Regions from separate parts of the Brenneria roseae subsp. americana genome, predicted to be linked through region 2. Evidence: predicted binding sites of a transcription regulator. Region 2 holds the regulator's gene; each other region holds the start of a gene.
What was found. Region 2 encodes Fur, which represses iron uptake genes when iron is present. Its sites were predicted from a motif close to ATAATAATGAGAACNACTATCAA; they were not measured.
Positions count from the first base shown of each region.

Region 1: the regulator Fur is predicted to act here: its motif matches at 3,193-3,215, upstream of fepD (Fe(3+)-siderophore ABC transporter permease).
Region 3: the regulator Fur is predicted to act here: its motif matches at 2,190-2,212, upstream of B4923_RS15220 (TonB-dependent siderophore receptor).
Region 4: the regulator Fur is predicted to act here: its motif matches at 3,386-3,408, upstream of fhuF (siderophore-iron reductase FhuF).

Region 1 covers NZ_QDKJ01000005.1:240,056-245,419, reverse strand. The annotation lists gene B4923_RS08505 (isochorismate synthase) at 1-635, opposite strand, end outside; gene fepB (Fe2+-enterobactin ABC transporter substrate-binding protein) at 813-1,826, shown strand; gene entS (enterobactin transporter EntS) at 1,823-3,079, opposite strand; gene fepD (Fe(3+)-siderophore ABC transporter permease) at 3,216-4,280, shown strand; gene fepG (iron-enterobactin ABC transporter permease) at 4,277-5,278, shown strand.
Region 2 covers NZ_QDKJ01000004.1:320,106-325,469, forward strand. The annotation lists gene fldA (flavodoxin FldA) at 298-825, shown strand; gene fur (ferric iron uptake transcriptional regulator) at 1,151-1,600, shown strand; gene glnS (glutamine--tRNA ligase) at 1,741-3,399, opposite strand; gene nagE (N-acetylglucosamine-specific PTS transporter subunit IIBC) at 3,562-5,058, opposite strand.
Region 3 covers NZ_QDKJ01000012.1:73,460-78,823, reverse strand. The annotation lists gene B4923_RS15220 (TonB-dependent siderophore receptor) at 1-2,127, opposite strand, end outside; gene tusA (sulfurtransferase TusA) at 2,516-2,761, opposite strand; gene B4923_RS15210 (7-cyano-7-deazaguanine/7-aminomethyl-7-deazaguanine transporter) at 3,006-3,683, shown strand; gene B4923_RS15205 (DcrB family lipoprotein) at 3,862-4,428, shown strand; gene B4923_RS15200 (flavocytochrome c) at 4,482-5,364, opposite strand, start outside.
Region 4 covers NZ_QDKJ01000008.1:187,638-193,001, reverse strand. The annotation lists gene rsmC (16S rRNA (guanine(1207)-N(2))-methyltransferase RsmC) at 1-359, shown strand, start outside; gene B4923_RS12220 (aldo/keto reductase) at 363-1,355, opposite strand; gene B4923_RS12215 (LysR family transcriptional regulator) at 1,590-2,495, shown strand; tRNA gene B4923_RS12210 (tRNA-Leu) at 2,607-2,693, shown strand; tRNA gene B4923_RS12205 (tRNA-Leu) at 2,743-2,829, shown strand; tRNA gene B4923_RS12200 (tRNA-Leu) at 2,889-2,975, shown strand; gene B4923_RS12195 (DUF1435 domain-containing protein) at 3,078-3,368, opposite strand; gene fhuF (siderophore-iron reductase FhuF) at 3,612-4,397, shown strand; gene B4923_RS12185 (alpha/beta hydrolase) at 4,538-5,364, shown strand, end outside.

The DNA of each region.
Region 1 (5,364 bases), on a different contig from region 2:
GATCCTGCCAGCGGTTTGGAATATAACTGGCGGCCCGACTTACGTAACAACAACTCAGGACTGGCGCCCAGCAACGCGCCATCATCCAGCGGAACATAAAAGTGATAGGCGTCAGGTTCACGAGCGAGCAAGCGCGCTAACAGCACCCGATGATCGACCGGCGCGCTGAGTTCGATATCCAGCAGGCGGGATAGCACGACTTTGGTGATGTTGTCCTCTCGCGTCGCATTCACAGCCTGACTCACTAAATCGATAAAAACATCCTTGTCTGGCCGTGGTTGGGTTGTAACAATATCCGCCAATGGAGGACAATCATTGAGCGATGGCATGGTAAAATCGTCGCGGCAAAACCAGTGACTTTGCTGGGGAATAAACAGCGCCGAAGGACGCGAGGTATCAAAGGGGATGGCGCCGACAAGTACAGGTTCGGCAATACCTTCCGCTCTGGCACGCGCAAATGCTTGTTGCAGGGTTCGCTGAAATTCGCCAGAAGTATTAAAGCCATCTCTGGCGGGGGTCGCCAGTGACATAAAGCAACCCTGTGTATACAGGCTGCGGGAGAGCGAACTGAAAAAGAATCCTGAATCTGGCTTCCAAACGCCCCTCTCCTCTTGCGTAAAATTGTCCCTAATCAAACGGTACACTCGCAACCTCCCATATTATAAGAATGATAATGATTTTGATAACCATTATCATTATTAATTTAAGTAACAACTTAGAACGATGTTTCTGCATTGTCAATAATTGTCAATATAGGAAAGCTCGCTTCACGTTCCCGCATTTTATGTTTAATAGATAATGAGGTTTAAGTGATGAGAACGGCATTTTATTTACCGGCATGGCGCGGTGTGTTGCTGCCCTTGTTCGCATTGATACTGAGCGCCTGCGACGGACAAACCGACAGCGGCGTGGCGGCGGAACAGGGCAACATAACATCCAAAGGCTGGCCGCGGCAGATTCAGACCCTTGACAGCACCGTCACGCTTAAGGAACAGCCGCAGCGTATTGTTTCCACCAGCGTCACCGTCACCGGCACCTTGTTGGCGATTGACGCGCCGGTCATTGCCAGTTCCGCCACCAGCCCAGGCAGCCGTATTTCGGATAGTCAGGGATTCCTGCGACAGTGGAGCGCTATCGCCCTTGAGCGTAAAGTAAAAAAAATCTATGAAACCAAACCCAATGCCGAAGCGATCGCCAATGAAGCGCCGGACCTGATTGTGGTCGCCGCCACGGGAGGCGACTCCGCCCTGACGCTGCGTCAGCAGCTTAGCGCTATCGCGCCGGTATTGGTGATCAATTATGATGATAAAAGCTGGCAGGAATTGGCTCTTCAGTTGGGCTATGCGACCGGACACGAAGAGCAGGCTGAGGCGGTGATCGCGAAATTCGATAACCAGTTGAACGCCGTGAAGCAACGTTTGAATTTACCTCCGCAACCTGTCAGCGCCTTTGTCTGGCGGGAAGACGGCAAAGGCGCCAATTTATGGACCGCCGACTCTGCGCAAGGCCAGTTGTTGCAACAGTTGGGTTTCGAACTTGCGGCGATACCTGACGAGGTGCGTGGCAACTACAGTATGGGCAAGCGCAAGGATCTGGTGCAATTATCCGGCGAGAAGTTGGCCGACGGGCTGAACGGTAACACCTATCTGCTGTTTTCCACGGAAGAGGAGAGCGTCGGGCAACTGCTCGCCAACCCGTTCGTTGCCCATTTACCGGCAGTCAGAAACAAACAGGTTTACGCCATGGGTAACGATACCTTTCGTCTGGACTATTACAGCGCCAGTAATATGTTAGATCGGCTGGAAAAGTATTTTGCCGCGCATTAACCACCCGCCGATGATGCCCGTTGCGACGGAGTGGGATGTTCAAGCCGCCGCAATGACCCGGACAAGGTAGCCAGCGTGATGCCAGCCAGGGCTGCGCTCAGACCGAACAACAAACCGGAGGTTTGTAGCGACAATTGCGTCCCCATGACGCCAAGCAACAAAGCGCCAAATGCATCTCCCGTTACGGCCTGCGCTGTCCATAGCCCGTTAACACGACCCAACAATGCATTTGGCGTCAAACTTTGCACCAGAGTGAACTGCAACAACGAATTGATCGCGCTGAGATAACCATAAATTGCCAGACAGCACAGCGATAACACAAAATACGGCATCAAACTGAACAGACTGAGGATTAAAAATCCCGCCACCGCGGTGAAGATCATTAATCTACCGGGCCGCGGAGTTTGAGCTACCCGCCCGCTGGTAAAAGCCCCCAACGCCGCGCCCAACGGTATTGCCGAATACATCACGCCCAGATGCAACGCATCAATCTGCCAGCGGACAGCCAGTGCCGGAAACAACACCCGAACGGCGCTGGTCAGGCTGATCAGCATTCCCATCAACACAACGGCGCCGATAACCCGATTCTGTTTTAAAAAAATCATTCCCGCCAGCAGTGCGCGGCCTGGATGCTCCTTGGGCTGCGGCGGAGGGGGCATCGAAGGCAGACGTATTAGCGGGATCAGCGTTAACCAGGTTCCGGCGGCGGCTAACGCGTAATTCCATCCCACATCGCCCCAGGCGATAGTCATCCCCGCAATGGCCGGAGACACCACCGCGCCGAATCGTACTGTCAGCATACTGATGGCTCCTGCCGAACCAAGGTTTTCCCGCCCAACCAGCGCCGGCGTCGCGGCCATCAATGCCGTCATCCCAACCGCGCCGAAAAAGCCATCCCATATAGCAAGCAGCCATAGCAGGAGTAGCGAAGGTTCCGGCGCCAGCGTATTCAGGAATAAACCGGCGAATCCCACACCGCAGGTGCCGCGGGCGAACAGGATAAGATGACGACGATTATATCGATCCGCCATCACGCCGCCCAGCAACAGGCCGATAAACATACCGCCGCCAGCCAGCACCACCGCCAGCCCGATCTGAAGGGTCGAACCGGTCATTTGCTGGATCTGCACCGGCACCGCCACAGTCAACATCCCCAACGCCAGCACTGAGATAAAACGCGCGCAAAACAGCGCCCGAAAATCACGGTTATTTTTTAGCAAACTGAAATTAAGCAAAATGGAAGGTCTGTCCATAGCTTTTCCCCGGCGGTTGTACATTCCGATTGCGTCAATGAAAAATTAACGACATCGACCCCAGCGTTTTGTTCCTGATGAAGACATGTTAATATTATCAATATCAAATTATATTGATAATTATAATCATTTGCATATGCATTCCAATAAGACTCATTTTCCGCAGAGGGATAACGCAGACCGGATCCGCGCCTCTTTAAAGGGAACGATAGCGGGCAATTCGCGCTACGGTTTATCTATCGTCAGTCTGCTATTGATGTTGTGCTGTCTGCTCAGTTTATTCGTCGGCGCCAAAAATATTCCCTTTACCGACATCATCAACATATTGAGCGGTGATAATTCCCATCCCGACGGCACGATTATCCTTGATGCCCGTTTACCGCGCACGCTGGCCGGATTGCTGGCAGGCGCCGCGCTCGGCGTATCCGGGGCGCTTATCCAGGCACTGACACGCAACCCATTGGCCGACCCCGGCATTTTAGGCATTAATGCCGGCGCCAGTTTCGCGGTGGTCATCGGTATCGCTTTTTTTGGCGCCACGCTGCCCGAACAGTATCTGTGGTTCGCCTTTGGCGGCGCATTACTATCCAGCCTGGGAGTGTGGCTAATCGCGTTCCAGACGCGCGGAAAACCCAGTCCCGTTCGTTTAACGTTGGCAGGAGTCGCGCTCGGCGCAGTGCTGGCAGGTATGACCTCCGGCATCTCTCTGCTCGACCCACTGGTCTATGACCATGTTCGTTTCTGGGAAGCCGGTACTCTGGATATCCGCAGCATGCACATTATAAAAGTGATCGCGGCGCCGGTGTTGGCAGGGCTGACGCTGGCGTTATTGCTGGCTCGCGCCCTTAATGTTCTGGACATGGGAAACGATATCGCACAGGCGTTAGGCACACGAACAACCACGATCCAGATACTCGGTCTGATCGCCATCACGTTATTATGCGGCTCAGCCACTGCCGCAGTAGGCCCTATCGCGTTTATCGGTCTGATGGTACCGCATATCGCCCGTCGTCTGGTCGGGCCGGATCAGAAAAAAATACTGCCCTGGATACTGCTCCTGACGCCCTGTCTGTTGTTGATTTCCGATATGATCGGACGGGTTATTGTACCCGGAGAATTACGCGTTTCCATTGTCACCGCCTTTATCGGCTCCCCGGTATTAATTGCTCTGGTACGCCGACATGGAGGCAAAAGCGGATGATGCGGCACGGCCTGACTCAAAGCGCTCTGCGGCGGCGCGGATATTGCGGCATCATGGTGATGCTTTGCTTGATGCTGGCGGTACTCGCACTGATTTCAGGCGCAATGCCGCTCAGCATAGATCTGGTGCTGCGGGCGTTATGGGGCGACGCGCCCGCCAACATCGTCACCATTGTGACCCAGTGGCGTTTGCCTCGCGTGGTAATGGCGTTGATCCTCGGCGCGGCGCTTGGCGTCAGTGGGGCTATTTTTCAGTCACTGCTGCGCAATTCACTTGGCAGCCCAGACATTATCGGGTTTAACTCGGGTGCATATACCGGGGCGATAATGTCGATTATTCTGTTTAACGGCAACGAATTCAGTATTGCGGGCGGCGCTCTGGCCGGCGGCATTCTCTCCTCGGCGCTGGTGTGGCTGTTGACCTGGCATCAGGGAATTCAGGGCTTTAGGCTGATTATCATCGGCATTGCCATCAGCGCGTTACTCTATGCCATAAATACCTGGCTTATTATCTCAGCGTCGCTGGAATCAGCTATGTCAGCCGCGCTGTGGGGCGCAGGCTCGCTTAATGGCATTACCTGGAGTAAGGCGCTTCCCGCTCTGCTTTTTATTGCCATTGCCTTTATCTTGTCGTTATTGCTGACGCGACGAATGACGCTAATGGAAATGGGTGATGATACCGCCAGGGCGCTGGGCGTACCGGTAGAGCGCTCGCGGTTGCTGTTGATGGTCATCGGCGTTGCGCTGACGGCCTCAGCGACGGCCGCCGCCGGGCCTATCTCTTTTATATCCTTGTGCGCGCCGCAGATTGCTCGCCGCTTAAGCGGCGCTGATATCCCCTCCTTGCCGGCGGCCGCGTTAACCGGCGCCTTTTTATTATTGGCGGCCGATTTTCTGGCGCAGCGATTATTTTCACCTAATCAGTTGCCGGTCGGCGTCGTAACGGTTTGTATTGGCGGTCTCTATCTGCTGGTGTTGCTGACACGGGAATCCCGCTGAGGCTCCCGACAAAACTCATGCAACCTTATTCCGGCAGATAGTCTGTGTCGGGCGACGCGCCTTGCGCCACCCGACAAATAGCCAGG
Region 2 (5,364 bases):
TCCCATTCCCTCCTTCAACCAATTCCGCATGCCTGTGACAACCTTACCGCGCTGTGCGTCATCAACCATCCCCTCGTTTAAAGACGATGGCAGCATGATTGACATTGCCACTCGCATACCAGATTGCCTTGAATATGCGTGTGTTAACCAACGCCAAACCGAAGTGGATAAAACCTCACCCAATTTACGTATCCTTACCGATACGAGTTTCTCATGCAGGTTGTGTCTGTTATTATGAGCCGATAAGTGGGTGAGACATGGCACCATACCATTAAGAATCAAGAGGTTATTTAATTCATGGCACTGATAGGCATTTTCTTTGGCAGTGATACTGGCAATACTGAAAACATTGCCAAGACGATCCAACAGCAGCTGGGCACCGACGTTGCTGAAGTTCATGACATCGCCAAAAGCAGTAAAGAAGATCTCGAAGCTTTCGATATCCTGCTGTTGGGTATTCCGACCTGGTATTATGGTGAAGCCCAATGCGACTGGGATGACTTTTTCCCGACGCTGGAAGAGATCGATTTCACCGGCAAACTGGTTGCCCTGTTTGGCTGTGGCGATCAGGAAGATTATGCAGAATACTTCTGCGATGCCATGGGCACCATTCGTGACATCATCGAGCCACGCGGTGCGACCATTGTCGGGCACTGGCCGACAGAAGGTTATTACTTTGAAGCATCGAAAGGTCTGGCGGATGACAACCATTTCATCGGTCTGGCCATTGACGAAGATCGTCAACCTGAACTGACCAGCGAACGCGTAACGACCTGGGTTAAACAGATCAGCGAAGAGTTGAACCTGAAAGAGCTGGTTGGTTAATATTGTTTCTGGCCCTGATAGCACGATCAGGGTCAGATCAATAGGAAAAACCTTTCATAATAATTGACACATTTTTTTAACTTCCCGCCATAAACCTGTACAATAAACCCATCGGTTTTGTACGTGCATGAATGTTTCTTCATTTATCAACAACACATTGCGTCAATACCTATAATAGGTGTAGGGACAACATTGTTAACATTCCATGGTTTCCATTTTGCATGCACGGTTCTATAATTGGGACGCTATTACATTTTTTGAGCCGACCGATGTCATAGGCTAGATAGCCTCCATTGATATAAGTAAGCAACAGGACTAAATCCGCATGACTGACAATAACACCGCATTAAAGAAGGCCGGCCTGAAAGTCACTCTTCCAAGACTGAAAATTCTGGAAGTATTGCAGGACCCAGAGTGCCATCACGTCAGTGCGGAAGATTTATACAAAAAACTGATTGATATGGGCGAAGAAATTGGTCTGGCGACCGTTTATCGCGTACTTAATCAGTTTGATGATGCTGGTATTGTCACCCGCCATAATTTTGAAGGTGGTAAATCAGTTTTTGAATTGACTCAACAACATCATCATGACCATCTGATTTGCCTGGATTGTGGCAAAGTCATTGAATTCCGCGATGAATATATTGAAGCGCGTCAGCGCGAAATCGCAGAAAGACATGGTATCAAACTGACAAACCACAGTTTGTATCTGTATGGCCATTGCAGCGCAGGGGATTGCCGTGAAGACGAAACCCTGCACGATGCAAGAAGATAAATCGACCGCATAAAAAATCCGCCGGAGCGACTTTTAACGTCGCCTGCGACGGCCCGCAGGGTGACGGGCAGGATCGCCCGTCATAAAATAAAACCGCCTCGGCGGTTTTATTTTTATATTACCGGGTACTCTGTTCGGCATTAGCCGACCCAGGTATCCCGCAAGCCGGCAGTACGGTTAAACACCAGATGCTCTGCACTGGAGTAAACACGATCTGCGCAGAAATAACCTTCTCGTTCAAACTGATAGGCCTTCTCTGCTTCAGCCTGCGCCAGGCTGGCTTCGACAAATCCATAAGTAATCTTCAGTGAATCCGGGTTAATGGTGGACAGGAAATCCTCCGCCGCGGCCGGGTTCGCGACGCTGAACAAACGATCATACAGACGGAATTCTGCCGGCAACGCATGGGCTGCTGACACCCAATGAATCACCCCTTTCACTTTGCGGCCATCTGCCGGATCTTTACTTAACGTTTCAGGATCGTAGCTGCAATAAATAGCGGTGATCGTGCCCTGCTCGTCTTTCTCGATACGTTCGGCTCTGACCACGTAAGCATTACGCAGGCGAACTTCTTTACCCAGCACCAAACGTTTGTATTGCTTGTTGGCTTCTTCACGGAAGTCGGCGCGATCGATATAAATCTCACGGCTGAACGCGACCTGGCGAGTCCCCATCTCCGGCTTATTCGGATGATTTGGCATGGTAACCCACTCTTCATGGTCTGAAGGCAGGCTTTCAATAATCAGCTTCACCGGATCCAGAACCGCCATGGCACGCGGCGCATTTTCGTTCAGATCGTCGCGGATACAGGATTCCAACGCCGCCATTTCGACGTTATTATCCTGCTTGGTAATCCCGATGCGAACACAGAACTCACGGATAGACGCCGCACTATAACCGCGACGACGCAAACCAGAAATGGTTGGCATACGCGGATCGTCCCATCCCTCGACAACCTTTTCCTCGACCAGCAGATTCAACTTGCGCTTGGACATGATGGCATATTCAAGATTCAGGCGAGAAAACTCATACTGACGTGGATGGCAAGGAACCGTAATGTTGTCCAGTACCCAGTCATACAAACGACGATTATCCTGGAATTCCAACGTACACAGGGAGTGCGTCACGCCTTCCAGCGCATCGGAAATGCAGTGGGTAAAGTCATACATCGGGTAGATGCACCACTTGTTGCCGGTCTGATGATGCTCAGCGAACTTGATACGATAGAGAACCGGGTCGCGCATAACGATAAATGACGATGCCATATCAATCTTGGCACGCAGACAAGCGGTTCCTTCAGCAAAACCGCCGTTACGCATTTTTTCAAACAGAGCGAGGTTTTCCTGTACGGTACGATCGCGATAAGGGCTGTTTTTCCCTGGCGACGTCAGCGTACCGCGGTATTCCCGGATCTGTTCCGGCGTCAGTTCATCAACGTATGCCAGTCCTTTACTAATCAACTCAACCGCATACAGGTGCAACTGATCGAAATAGTCGGAAGAATAGCGAACCTCACCGCTCCATGAGAATCCCAGCCACTCTACGTCACGTTTGATCGACTCAACGTATTCAATATCTTCTTTTACCGGGTTGGTATCGTCAAAGCGCAGATTGCACTGCCCATTGTAATCGCGTGCAATGCCAAAATTCAGACAGATAGACTTCGCATGGCCAATATGCAGATAGCCGTTAGGCTCTGGCGGAAAACGCGTCTGGATATGATCATGCTTACCGGATGCCAAATCTTCATCAATAATCTGACGGATAAAGTTAGTTGGGCGGGCTTCAGCCTCACTCATGCTTGATTCCTCAAATGCTAAAACGACATATAACCGCTAATGATCCAACAAGCTACGTCGGGAAACAACCGTTAGTTTCATTTAATTATTAATGATGAAAAAAACGGGGTGAGATTGTGATCTCACCCCGTAAATTTATAGCAAACCATCACTGTGTGACGTTTATTGCTCTTTGCTGACGCTCTTCAGCGCAGAAGCAATGGATTCCGCCTGCGTCCCCACCACTATCTGAACGCTCTGCTTATTCAGGCGGATAACGCCCGCGGCACCGAGTCGTTTGGCCTGAGCTTCATCAACCAGACCGGAATCCACCACATTCAGACGCAAGCGCGTGATACAGGCGTCAATCCCAACCAGATTATCTTTACCACCAAGCGCCGCCAGATAACCACGAGCCAGTTGGTTGGAATCCTGGGCGGCGGATGTTGCAGGCGTCGTGTTGACGTTATATCCATCGGCTTCGCTGCCGCTGACGGACAGTTCACGCCCGGGCGTCAGCAGGTTGAAACGAGTGATGGTAAAGCGGAACACCAGATAGTAAACACCAAAGAACACCAGTCCCTGTGGTATCAACATATACCAATGCGTCGCCAATGGGTTACGCGACGACAGCATCATATCCACCAGACCGGCGCTGAACCCGAAACCGGCTATCCAATGCATACTGGCCGCAATGAACACGGAAATCCCGGTGAGCAACGCATGCAGGAAATACAGCACCGGCGCGACAAACATAAAGGAGAATTCGAGCGGTTCGGTGATCCCGGTGAAGAAGGAGGCAAATGCCGCCGCGATCATAATCCCGGCAACTTTGTTCTTATTCTCAGGACGCGCGCAGTGATAAATCGCCAATGCGGCACCAGGCAGACCAAACATCATAATGGGGAAGAAGCCTGCCTGATAACGTCCGGTGATCCCCACAACCGCTTTACCCGCATCGATGGACTGCTGCCCGGCAAGGAAATTCGGGATATCGTTAATCCCGGCGACATCAAACCAGAACACCGAATTCAGGGCATGATGCAAACCAACCGGAATCAACAAGCGGTTAAAGAACGCATAGATCCCTGCGCCAGCCGAGCCCAATTGCTGAATGTGTTCACCAAAGGCCACCAGCGCATTGTAAATGGCTGGCCACACATACATCAAAATGAATGCAACCAGAATCATCAGGAACGATGTCAGGATGGGAACCAGACGGCGTCCGCTGAAAAATGACAGCGCTTTCGGTAATTCAACCCGACTAAAACGGTTATACAGTTCCGCTGAAATAATACCGATCAGAATACCAATAAACTGGTTTTCAATTTTCCCGAAAGCCGCAGGCACCTGATCGACCGGGATCTTCTGAATCATGGAGACTGCCGCCGGCGAACAGAGCGTGGTCAATACCAGATAGCCGACAAAACCGGTAAGTGCGGCTGCACCGTCTTTATCTTTCGACATGCCATACGCAACGCCCACAGCGAACAGCACCGCCATATGCTCAATAATGGCCGCACCTGATTTGATAAACAGAGCCGCCAGCGCATTTTCACTCCCCCAGCCCACCGGATCTATCCAGTAGCCGACACCCATCAGGATAGCGGCGGCAGGCAGCGTCGCGACTGGTACCATCAACGCCCGCCCAACCTTTTGTAAATAGCCTAGAATACTCACCTTTTCCTCTCTTCCCCTAGGGGTAAACAAAACTGCCGGTTAGATTTGCTCACTGCCGGGTCAAACCATCGTGTATGGCTTTGGCATGGAGTGTAAGAAAAATATTTCGCTACGCAAATTAAACCCTAGCATTATGTGATAACAATCACTAAAAAATCGCATACAAAAAGTTTATACCTGAATAAAACGCCAACTTATTTCAAGACAAAAAAAAACAAGGTACACTGATACTCAGTTTTAATCCCGGCATTGAAACGCGCCAATGGCGCGATTTAGCCTAATACTTATTTTATTCCCTATCGTTCT
Region 3 (5,364 bases), on a different contig from region 2:
GACGCCGGCGTTAACGCGCAGGTTTTTATTAATGTCATATTTCACACCGACACCCACTACGGAATAGGCCGCGACCTCTTTAGAGGAAAGACCATTGTTAGCCTCATTTACGGTTTCAGCATACTGACGCGGCTTCTGACGACCGTACATCGTCCAGCCAACGTTGGTGGATAACTGTTCGGTTACCTGCCAGTCCAGCATGGTGTTGATGGTGTATTTGGGAATCACGGATAACGGGTTGCCGGTATCCTTATTCTTGGAGTTGATCATATAGGTGGCGTTGGTGCGCCAGTTCAGCGTATCACGCACCACCGGCACCACCAGATGGGCTTCCAACCCTTCCACCAGCGCCTTGCCGCCGTTTTCCCAGCGCAGAATGTCATATGTGGATGGGCGAGAACCCGAAGTAACCGTCACAGTGTCATAGACCACCGAACCACCGACGATTTTGTTCTTATAATCGTTGCGGAAATAGGTGAGACCGGCATCGTAACCGTTATAGGTAAACTCCAACCCAATTTCCTTGTTGACGCTGATTTCTGGTTTCAGATTGTCGTTACCCATGAGATAGCACGAATTGCTGATACCTATCGGGCAGCCACGACCACTGCTGGGTAGCAAATATCCTCCGCTGGACTGATACAGGTTGGGAGCCTTGAACACCCGGGCGATCCCCGCCTTCAACTTAAAGTAATCGCCCAACTCCTGCGAGGCGTTTAGGCTGGGGCTCCAGTTACTACCGAACTTGTCATGATAGTCGAAACGCAGGCCGGGTATAATATTGGTGCCAGGCGTAGCTTCAATATTGTCCTCAAAATACAGGGCGCTCAGTTCCGCGCTGTTTTTACTGCTGCGATCGGAGGGGTCCAGTGACTCACCGTTAGTCGTGGTCACGCCGATGCCGTGACTTGCCTGCAATGAAGCTGGATCATTAAGCTCATCGCGGTTCCATTCGGCGCCCAGCGTAACAGTTTGCTCCACCAGCAGGGATAGTGGAATATTCAGTTCGCCGTTAGTCCGATAGCTTTTCAATCGACTGGTTTTATAGGTAAGCGGGGAAGTATCAGAGTTTGATATCTGGCCCTCTACCGCTCCCGCCATTCCTTCATCATAGCGTGTATTGTTGGTCTTCTCATAGTAGAAACCCAGACGCGAAAGGCCCCAGTCCCAGATGCCGTTATGGGTAACGCCGTAAGTCTGGCGATACATACGGTTCGTTTCCGCGCCGGATTCCGCCAAAGCCTGGGTCGTGTCACTGGCACCGCTAAGCTGAGTATCGCCGGTATAGATATTGCCTTGACGACTGTAGGCGTATTCAAAATCCATGATCTGCTGGGGGTTGATTTTCCATGACAGCAGGGTGTTGATATCCTTGTTGCGCACGCCTTCACGTCCGGCAACACCCTCTTCTCCCGCATACTGATTATTGATATCGGGACTATCGGAGTCGGTTTTATTGATATTGCCGTACAGACGCATCGTTAGCACATCATCGATTAGCGGCCCGTTCAAACTAAAGTTGGCACGTTTGGTGGCACCTTCCTTGCTGTCTTCCGGCTGATTGGTGAACAAGGAAAGCGAACCGTGCCAGTCGTTAGTGGGGCGTTTGGTAATGATATTCACCACGCCGCCGGCAGCGCCGGAGCCGTAACGCGCCGCAGCCGGGCCACGCAGCACTTCGATGCGTTCCACCATTTCCGGCGGCACCCAGTTGGTATCTCCGCGGGTGTCGCGTTCGCCGCGACGGCTATAGCGCACGGAGTTGCGTGAAGTGACCGGCTTGCCGTCGATCAGGATCAGAGTATTTTCCGGCCCCATGCCGCGAATATCGATCTGGCGGTTGTTACCGCGCGTACCGGTGGCACTGTTGCCGGTCAGGTTAACGCCGGGCATTTTACGAATAATTTCCGACAGGTCATTGACCGGCGGCTGTTTTTCAATGTCTTCTTTAGTAATAATGGAAACACCGGGCTGTTGCTTAAGCTCTTCTTCCGCCGTCGCCCGCACCACCATTTGATCTTCAAACTCGGTGTCGGTTTCCGCGGCGGCATAAGCGCCACCCCCCATCATTCCCACCAATAACAACGCCAGTGGTTTTTTTGCGCATTTAATACCATGTGGAAACATCGTTCCTCCCCTTATTACTTATGGTTATATTTTTTTACTAATTCACAAGGATGGTAATATCAATAGCAATGAGAATCATTAGCATTCTTTTTGAGAGTAGAATTTTTTTCGGGATCGCCATTTTTTTAAGAAAAATCGATAGTGTGAATAAATTATGGAGATTCACTATTTTGAGCTAACGGGCCTTTACATATGCCCATTTTGATGAGCAACAATGTGGAAATAGCGGCGTCGCTGTCCGCATTATCCAAACTGACTACAGAATCCCACATGCCCGATGCGGAAACGGACAGGAGGACGCGGATATGGAGAAATGATTTATTGGGCGGAACCTTCCGCCGGCGGGATCACCGTCTGTGATGGCAAGTGTTGCAGTCTTCCCCTGAACTTAGCCGCCTTTGCGCAGCAGATACCGGTAGGGAAGCTGCTCGGTCATCAGCGCCAGCAGGTCATGTTCCATATAGCGGCAGAAACCGGGAATATCACGGGTCGTCGCGGGATCGTCCGCAATCACCAGCAGCGTTTGTCCAGACTCCATCTGGCGTACCATCTTGCGCACCATCATCACCGGTTCGGGACAGCGCAATCCCTGAGCATCAAGGGTTTTATCCGGATTGGCAAATGGATCGGTCATCAACGTTCTCTGTGGTAATGTGATAAGTAGCGATAAAAACCGCCTTAATTTACGACGGAGATAGTTTACGCCGGAGATTTTATGACGCAAGCCACGACAATGCTTGTGTAAAAAACAACCATTTTTCTTAGCAAAACAAATTGCATTACAAAATCAATTGCGTATCATGCCGCGCGTCGATAACAAAAGCAGTACGCCATTATTTCTTGGGTTCCCTAACCCCAATAACCAAAAAGGTCACATCATGTATCGTTTTACTCTCCGGCAGCGGCTTACGGCGCTGATCTGGCTATCGTTGTTTCATATTCTGATCATTACTTCCAGTAATTATCTGGTACAGCTCCCGATATCCATCTTCGGTTTTCATACCACCTGGGGGGCGTTTACCTTTCCCTTTATCTTTCTGGCTACCGACCTGACGGTACGGATTTTCGGCGCGCCGCTGGCACGCCGTATCATTCTGACCGTCATGGTGCCCGCGCTGGTGATTTCCTATGTCATTTCCGCACTGTTCTATCAAGGGGAGTGGCAAGGGTTCGGATCGCTGAACCAGATCAACATCGTGGTTGCCCGCATTGCCTGCGCCAGCTTTATGGCTTACGTCCTTGGCCAGATTCTGGATGTGCATGTCTTTAACCGATTGCGCCAGCGCAATGCCTGGTGGGTCGCGCCGGCGGTCTCCACGCTGTTCGGCAATTTCAGCGACACGCTGGCCTTCTTCTTTATTGCGTTCTATCGCAGTACCGATCCTTTCATGGCCGCAAACTGGATTGAAATCGCGCTGGTGGACTATACATTCAAGTTACTGATCAGCCTGATTTTCTTCCTGCCGATGTATGGCGTGATGTTGAATATGCTGCTGAAACGCCTGAGCGAACAGCAAGATACGGTGTCCTATCAGGACGTCGAAAACCAAAGCTAACCGCGACGTCGCCGAATATCGACGATATCGGCGGCAAACCGGAATTTGTAAAAATAGTTCCTGTGATGCCAACGGTTTGCAACAACAAAATGCTTGTTTTTGCAATCTGAATAGGGTGCCATACTGTTCTTCACTTGTTTCAAAATGCCTGTTTCAAAAATGAGAGAAAGGGAACCCCATGTCGAATTTAATAAAATACCTCGGCGTCAGCCTATTGGTGACCGTGCTGGCAGCCTGTGATGGCAAAACGGACGATTCCGCGAAAACTCCCGCGCAAGATAAACCGGCAGCCGAAGCCGCGGCAAACAATACGGTTGAATTACTGTCTGGCAAGGTCGTATTTACGCTGCCAGCCGACATGCAGGATCAAAGCGGTAAATTAGGGACACAGGCCAACAACATGCATGTGTACGCCAACGATAACGGACAAAAAGCGGTTATCGTGATTCTGGGCGACAACACCACGGAAGAACTGTCCGTGTTGACACAGCGTCTGGAAGATCAGCAACGTACGCGCGATGCCAACCTTCAGGTTGTAACCAACAAAACCATCGACATTGACGGGCAGAAGTTGCAACAGTTGGACAGCATTATCACCAGCAGCGGGCAGCAGGCATACTCCTCGGTAGTGTTGGGGAAAGTGGACAACCATTTGCTGACCTTGCAGATCACCCTGCCCGCAGACAACCAACAGCAGGCCCAGACCGAAGCGGAAAACATCATTCACACGCTGAAGCTGAAATAAACGTTGCCGCATTAAAAAGACGGCCAGCAAATGGCCGTCTTTTTCGCTGACTGTCAAACCGTTAACGCCGCATTTTTCCCGGCGATACGCCCAAATACAATACAATCCGTCATGGCGACGCTGCCAAGCCTGACGGCGCCATGCACTCCACCGACGGTTTCGCCTGCCGCATACAGGCCGGGAATCGGCTTCAGGTCGAAACCGATCACCTGCGCGTCCTTGTTAATCGCCAAACCACCCATCGTGTGGTGTACCCGAGGCCATAAACGCGCCGCATAAAACGGCGGCGTAACGTTAGGCACCGCATCCTGGAAAATCATACAGTCGAGATCGGCATCGTTACGCTGGCTGACAAACTCGTTCCAGCGCTTAACCTGCGCAACAAACGCGTCCACCGGCATTTCATAGGCTTTCGCCAGCTCTTCCAGCGTGTTATACGGCTTAAGCGAACCATTCTTCAACGCGCCTTCCCGTTGTCCCGGATCCACCATATTGTCTGTATTGGTTTTATCGGCAATGATGATGGCCGGATGCCCCAGTTGGATAATGGCGTCGGCACGCTCCTTACGGTTTCCTGTCTCTTTAAAGAAGCGCTTTCCGGTCGCGGGATCGACCATCAACCCATAGCCGACCACACGTTCGACAAACTGCGGTACATACCCGAAACCTTTTTCGTCCGGGCTGGTCCATGGCCCCAGTTGGATCCAGTCCATCTGCGTATCCAGCGCACCAATCATACAGGCCGCCATAATTGCCTCGCCGGTTGCCCCGGGGTGGTTGGTCGAAGTGAATGATTCGGTCAAACGCGGATCGTACATCTGACGTAATGCAACACCCTGTGAGAAACCGCCGGACGCCAGCACCACGCCTTTACGGGCACGGATATAGACAATTTCGCCCGAGTTTTCATCCGGAAACCGGTAGCCCCGCCGTATT
Region 4 (5,364 bases), on a different contig from region 2:
GTGCCGGAGCCGTTGAATCCAGTAAGGCGACGATGGCCGCCAACCAACTGGAAGGGGAGGTCATCGCCAGTAACGTTTACTCCGAGATTACCGGCCGTTTTGACATGATCGTATCCAATCCGCCGTTCCATGATGGTTTGCAAACCAGCCTTCAGGCGGCAGAGCTGCTGATTCGCGGGGCGGTATCGCATTTGCCGATTGGCGGACAGTTACGCATCGTCGCCAATGCGTTCCTGCCCTATCCGGCATTGCTGGACGCCGCCTTTGGCAGCCACGAAGTATTGGCGCAAACCGGGCGCTTCAAGGTTTATCAGGCCACGGTTGGTCGTCCGCCTCGCACTGCCAAAGGCCGCCATTAATTTCTAAAGATTAACCGTTGCCATGCCTTCCGTGCTGTAGCGTTCTCCCGCTGCGGCATGGAACGGGAAGATGGCTTCAATTGCCTCCAGTTCTTCCTCCGTCAGTGTGACATCCAGCGCCGCAACGTTCTCTTCCAGATAGCGGCGGCGTTTGGTTCCCGGAATAGGCACGATGTGTTCGCCTTGCGCCAGCACCCAGGCCAGCGCCAGCTGCGATGGGGAGATCCCTTTTTGTGTGGCCAATTGATTGACTTTTTCGACCAATTGCAGGTTTTTGGCAAAGTTATCTCCCGCAAAACGCGGATTGCTGCGGCGGAAATCATCGGCAGCCAAATCATCCGGTGTACGGATTGCGCCGGTCAGAAAACCGCGTCCCAGCGGGCTGTAGGGAACAAAGCCGATACCCAGACGCTGGCAGGTCGGCAGGATGTTTTCCTCTACATCCCGCGTCCACAGCGAGTATTCACTTTGCAACGCCGTGATGGGATGCACCCGATGCGCCCGTTCCAACGTGGTTGCGGAGGCTTCGCTTAGCCCGATGTAGCGGATTTTCCCTTCTTTAACCAAGTCTGCCAACGTCCCGACCGATTCTTCAATGGGGACGGTAGGATCAACCCGATGCTGGTAATACAGATCAATCACCTCGACGCCCAGTCTTTGCAAACTGCCTTCGATGGAGGTGCGGATATATTCCGGTTTACCACAGACTCCGCGCAATTCCGGATGTGCCGGATCGCGCAGAATGCCAAACTTGGTGGCCAGGAAAACCTGTTGGCGTTTGCCTTTGATCGCTTTGCCAACCAGTTGTTCATTGGTGTGGGGGCCGTACATATCGGCGGTGTCCAGCAGTGTGACACCCAGCTCCAGCGCACGATGCAGGGTGGCAATGGACTCTTTTTCGTCCTGCGCGGTGAAATAGAAATCACTCATTCCCATGCAGCCCAGTCCGAGGGCCGAAACTGATGGACCGTTGATACCTAATTTACGTTGTTGCATTGTGCCGTCCTCATCATGTTTTTATACCCGTCATACTTCAAGTTGCAGATGCGTTGGCTGCGCTTAGTCATCCGAATCACTTACCTGAGTAAGCTCATCGGGGGGCCTGCGCTTGCCGCCTTCCTGCAACTCGAATCATTTAGCGTAAGGGGAGTGTGGTTGTTTATTGAAAAAAGATAAATAACGCATTTTGTGCAACACTATTCAAAAATTAACAACAATAGTGGGGTGGCGATGGATCATATTCAGGCGATGCGGATCTTTGTACGTATCGTGGAACTGAGGAGTTTTAGCCGCGCAGCCGAAAAGCAGGGGTTGCCGCGGGCCACCGTAAGCCATACCATCAAACAGCTCGAAACGCGGCTGGGGGTTCGATTGCTGCAAAGAACGACCAGACAGGTGAATGTCACTGACGAAGGTCAGATTTATTATCAGCGCTGTACCCATCTGTTGGCCGAGATTGAAGAAACCGACACGCTTTTTACCCACCAAAAGCGGCAGCCGGTGGGAAAAGTTCGGGTTGATATGCCACATTCGCTGGCCAGAGACGTCGTTATCCCTGCGCTGGAGGAGTTTTACCAGCGCTACCCTGAGATAACGCTGATGCTGAGCGCCAATGACTCGGCGATTAATGTCCTGCGGGAAGGCGTTGATTGTGTGTTGCGAGCCTGGCGATCGGAGGATGAATCACTGGCGACCCGGCATTTACCGTCCATGCCGCAAATAACCTGTGCATCCGCGAGTTATCTGGCCCGGTTTGGCATCCCCCCGTCATTGGACGAGCTGTCCGGGCATCAGGCCGTTGGCTATTTTTCATTACGTACTGAGCATCTTTATCCGCTGGAATTCATGCAAAACGGGGAGCGAATAACGCATATGCTGCCGGGAAAATTGCAGGTCAATGGCGCTGATGCCTATATTGCAGGCTGCTGTGCCGGACTGGGGCTGATTCAGGCGCCCCGCCGTGGTTTACAGCCGTTTCTGGACCGTGGGGAACTGGTGGAAATATTGAAAGATACACCTCCGCCGGATATGCCGTTATATGTAATGTACCCGCCGGGACGCTTCCTGGCGCCGCGGATTCGGGTGTTCATTGAATGGCTAAATGAACTCTTTGCTCGCCACGCTGCTGCGAGGTGATGTTTTTTGCAGCAAACCCCGCATTTCAACGGAAATAATCATTGACCTTGACGTCAAAACCTCTAGAATTCGCCTCCGTGGTGGCATCGCGTAGCGCGGTGTGACGGGATTGCGAAGGTGGCGGAATTGGTAGACGCGCTAGCTTCAGGTGTTAGTGCCTTAACGGGCGTGAGGGTTCAAGTCCCTCTCTTCGCACCATATCACCACGATCGTGTTTCACGGTGAATTCGTATCGCACAGCATTATTGCGAAGGTGGCGGAATTGGTAGACGCGCTAGCTTCAGGTGTTAGTGTCTTAACGGACGTGAGGGTTCAAGTCCCTCTCTTCGCACCATGTTGTGACCCATGTCGGGCGGTGATACGAAGTGCGCGGTGATAAAACGGTTTATCAGTGCGAAGGTGGCGGAATTGGTAGACGCGCTAGCTTCAGATGTTAGTGCCTTAACGGGCGTGAGGGTTCAAGTCCCTCTCTTCGCACCAATCCTTTCTTATCTATTTCCTGCTTTGATTTTTTTACTCTCCCCGGTTTTCCCCTGGCAAGCGTTGTTCGCGTTTGTTCCGGAGGCATTCGCTTCTATCGTACTATCCCTGGATGAGATTAAACGTAATTGACAGCGCGGCGAGTCCACCTGCCAGTGCCACGCACGAGGGGAGTAGCAGATAGTGCCGTAAACGCTGATGGAACAGCATGAACAGGGTTGCCAGCAACGCGACGGCAATGATCAGTTTGAGATGCGTCAGGTTGAGATCAAGCATTGCCAGTAAAGGCATGATAGCGCAAGGCAGCAGCACGCCCCAGGCGCTGGACAGACGTTTGCCCAGACACCAGCTTATCCCCCACAGTCCGCATGCGGTAATCATCGCTGTCAGCATTTTTATCACCGTCAAATATGATAATGATAACCAATATCATATAAGAATTTATATCAATTACCAGTTTTTTGATGGAGAAGAATCGACTGTTCAAAGCGTGGCAATGGCTGACAACGCCGCGTATTGATCATGTTCTGCACGACCGCAGAACGCTTGTGCTGGCGCCGGGAGAAAGTTTGTTATCACAAATGAATATAAGTAGTATTACTAATCGTTATCATTTCGTTTTACGGAACGCCTGCCATGCCGATAGTCAAAAATAGTCCCTGTACTTCGGAATCGTCGACATTTTCCGTTGGCGATCGGCAGTTGGCGGATTCGCTGAATGATATTCTGCGCCAGTATCGCCCTCATTGCCTTGATACGATCAAATTCGGTGAATCGCCGCCACCGGAAGCCATGACGCTGGCCGAGTGGTCGCGTCCCGCGGCGTTTCGTCAACTGCTGCAACGTTATAGTAATGATTTATATCAGGAATATTCCGATCGCACGCGTGAGGAAAAGCCGCTGCAATCACTCTGGGCGCAGTGGTATGTCGGGCTTCTGGTTCCGCCGCTGATGCTGGTATTACTCAAGCACGCTGCGGCGTTGGATTGTTCTTGCCCGCAGGTTTATGTCGCGTTTCATCATACCGGCCGGCCGGAGGCGTTTTATCTCGCTGCGCAGGTTTCGTCGGGCATCGGCCTGTCGCCGCGCGAGCGGCTGGAAATGCTGTTACATCAACATCTCATTCCGGTAATAAATGCGCTGGATAGTTTTGGAGCATTGAACGCCAAACTGGTCTGGAACAATACCGGCTATCTGATGCACTGGTTTTTGGGGGAGTTGAGCGCGTGTACGCCACAGCCGGTGCTCACCGGCCTGCAAAACGATCTGTTCTTTTCCCCCGCGCTGCTGGATGGTCGTGACAATCCGCTCTATCGCACGGTTATCCCTCGTGGCGGCGTCATTCAACGCCGTAGCTGTTGCCAGCGTTATCGTATCCCCGGCGTGGATAAATGCCTGGACTGTACCCTGAATTCGACTTGATCAAACGAGTGTGCGTCTTGCATTGTCGGTTTCCCGGCATCCTCATCAGAGTGTCATTTTGATATGATCATGCTTTCCCCATGTAAGCGAGAACATGATAAAAATATGTTTTCGCAAGGGACTCGAAACGGAAAATCAACATGGTGATCAAATCTGTCAGGCGAGTGATCAAACGGGGTGCCATTATTCTCGCGGTGGTGGCGATAACGCTGCTGGTTATTCGTATTTATGATACCCAGCGCGGCCCCGCACTGGCTCCCTGGCATACCTATGTACCTGATGAACTCTCCGCGGAACAGTTGGATAAAGCCGACTGGACGGCATATCTACAGGCGGAAGACACGCTTTTTCAACAGATAAACCAGCATGTGACGCAGGAACTGGATGAGGACGAGCAGCGGCCGATTAACCGCTATTTTTCCGGTAGCCCGGTTTATCCGGGGAAATTTCAGCATGACTGGAATCGTTCTTATGAGCTGATGCCTGATGGCGCCCCGAAAGGCGCCGTGGTGTTGCTGCATGGATTGACCGATTCACCATATAGCCTGCGGCATGTCGCTGAGCGTTATCGTCAGCGCGGCTTTGTGGCGGTAGGAATTCGTTTACCGGCGCACGGCACGGTGCCCGGCGCGTTGACGGATGTTCACTGGCAGGATTGGTTAGCGGCGACGCGCCTGGCAGTGCGTGAAGCGGAACGTCATATTACCCCGGCTTCTGGTCGGTCTTTGCCGCTGCATATTGTGGGATTTTCCAACGGCGGGGCGCTGGCGCTGAAATATGCCCTGGATTCGCTGGATGACGCGACGCTGACGCACCCGGATCAGCTGATTCTGATTTCGCCGATGATCGGCATTACCAGCTACGCCCGGTTTGCCGGTTTAGCGGGGCTGCCGGCCATCTTTCCGGCGTTTGCCAAATCAGCGTGGCTGGGAATTCTGCCGGAGTTTAATCCGTTCAAATACAATTC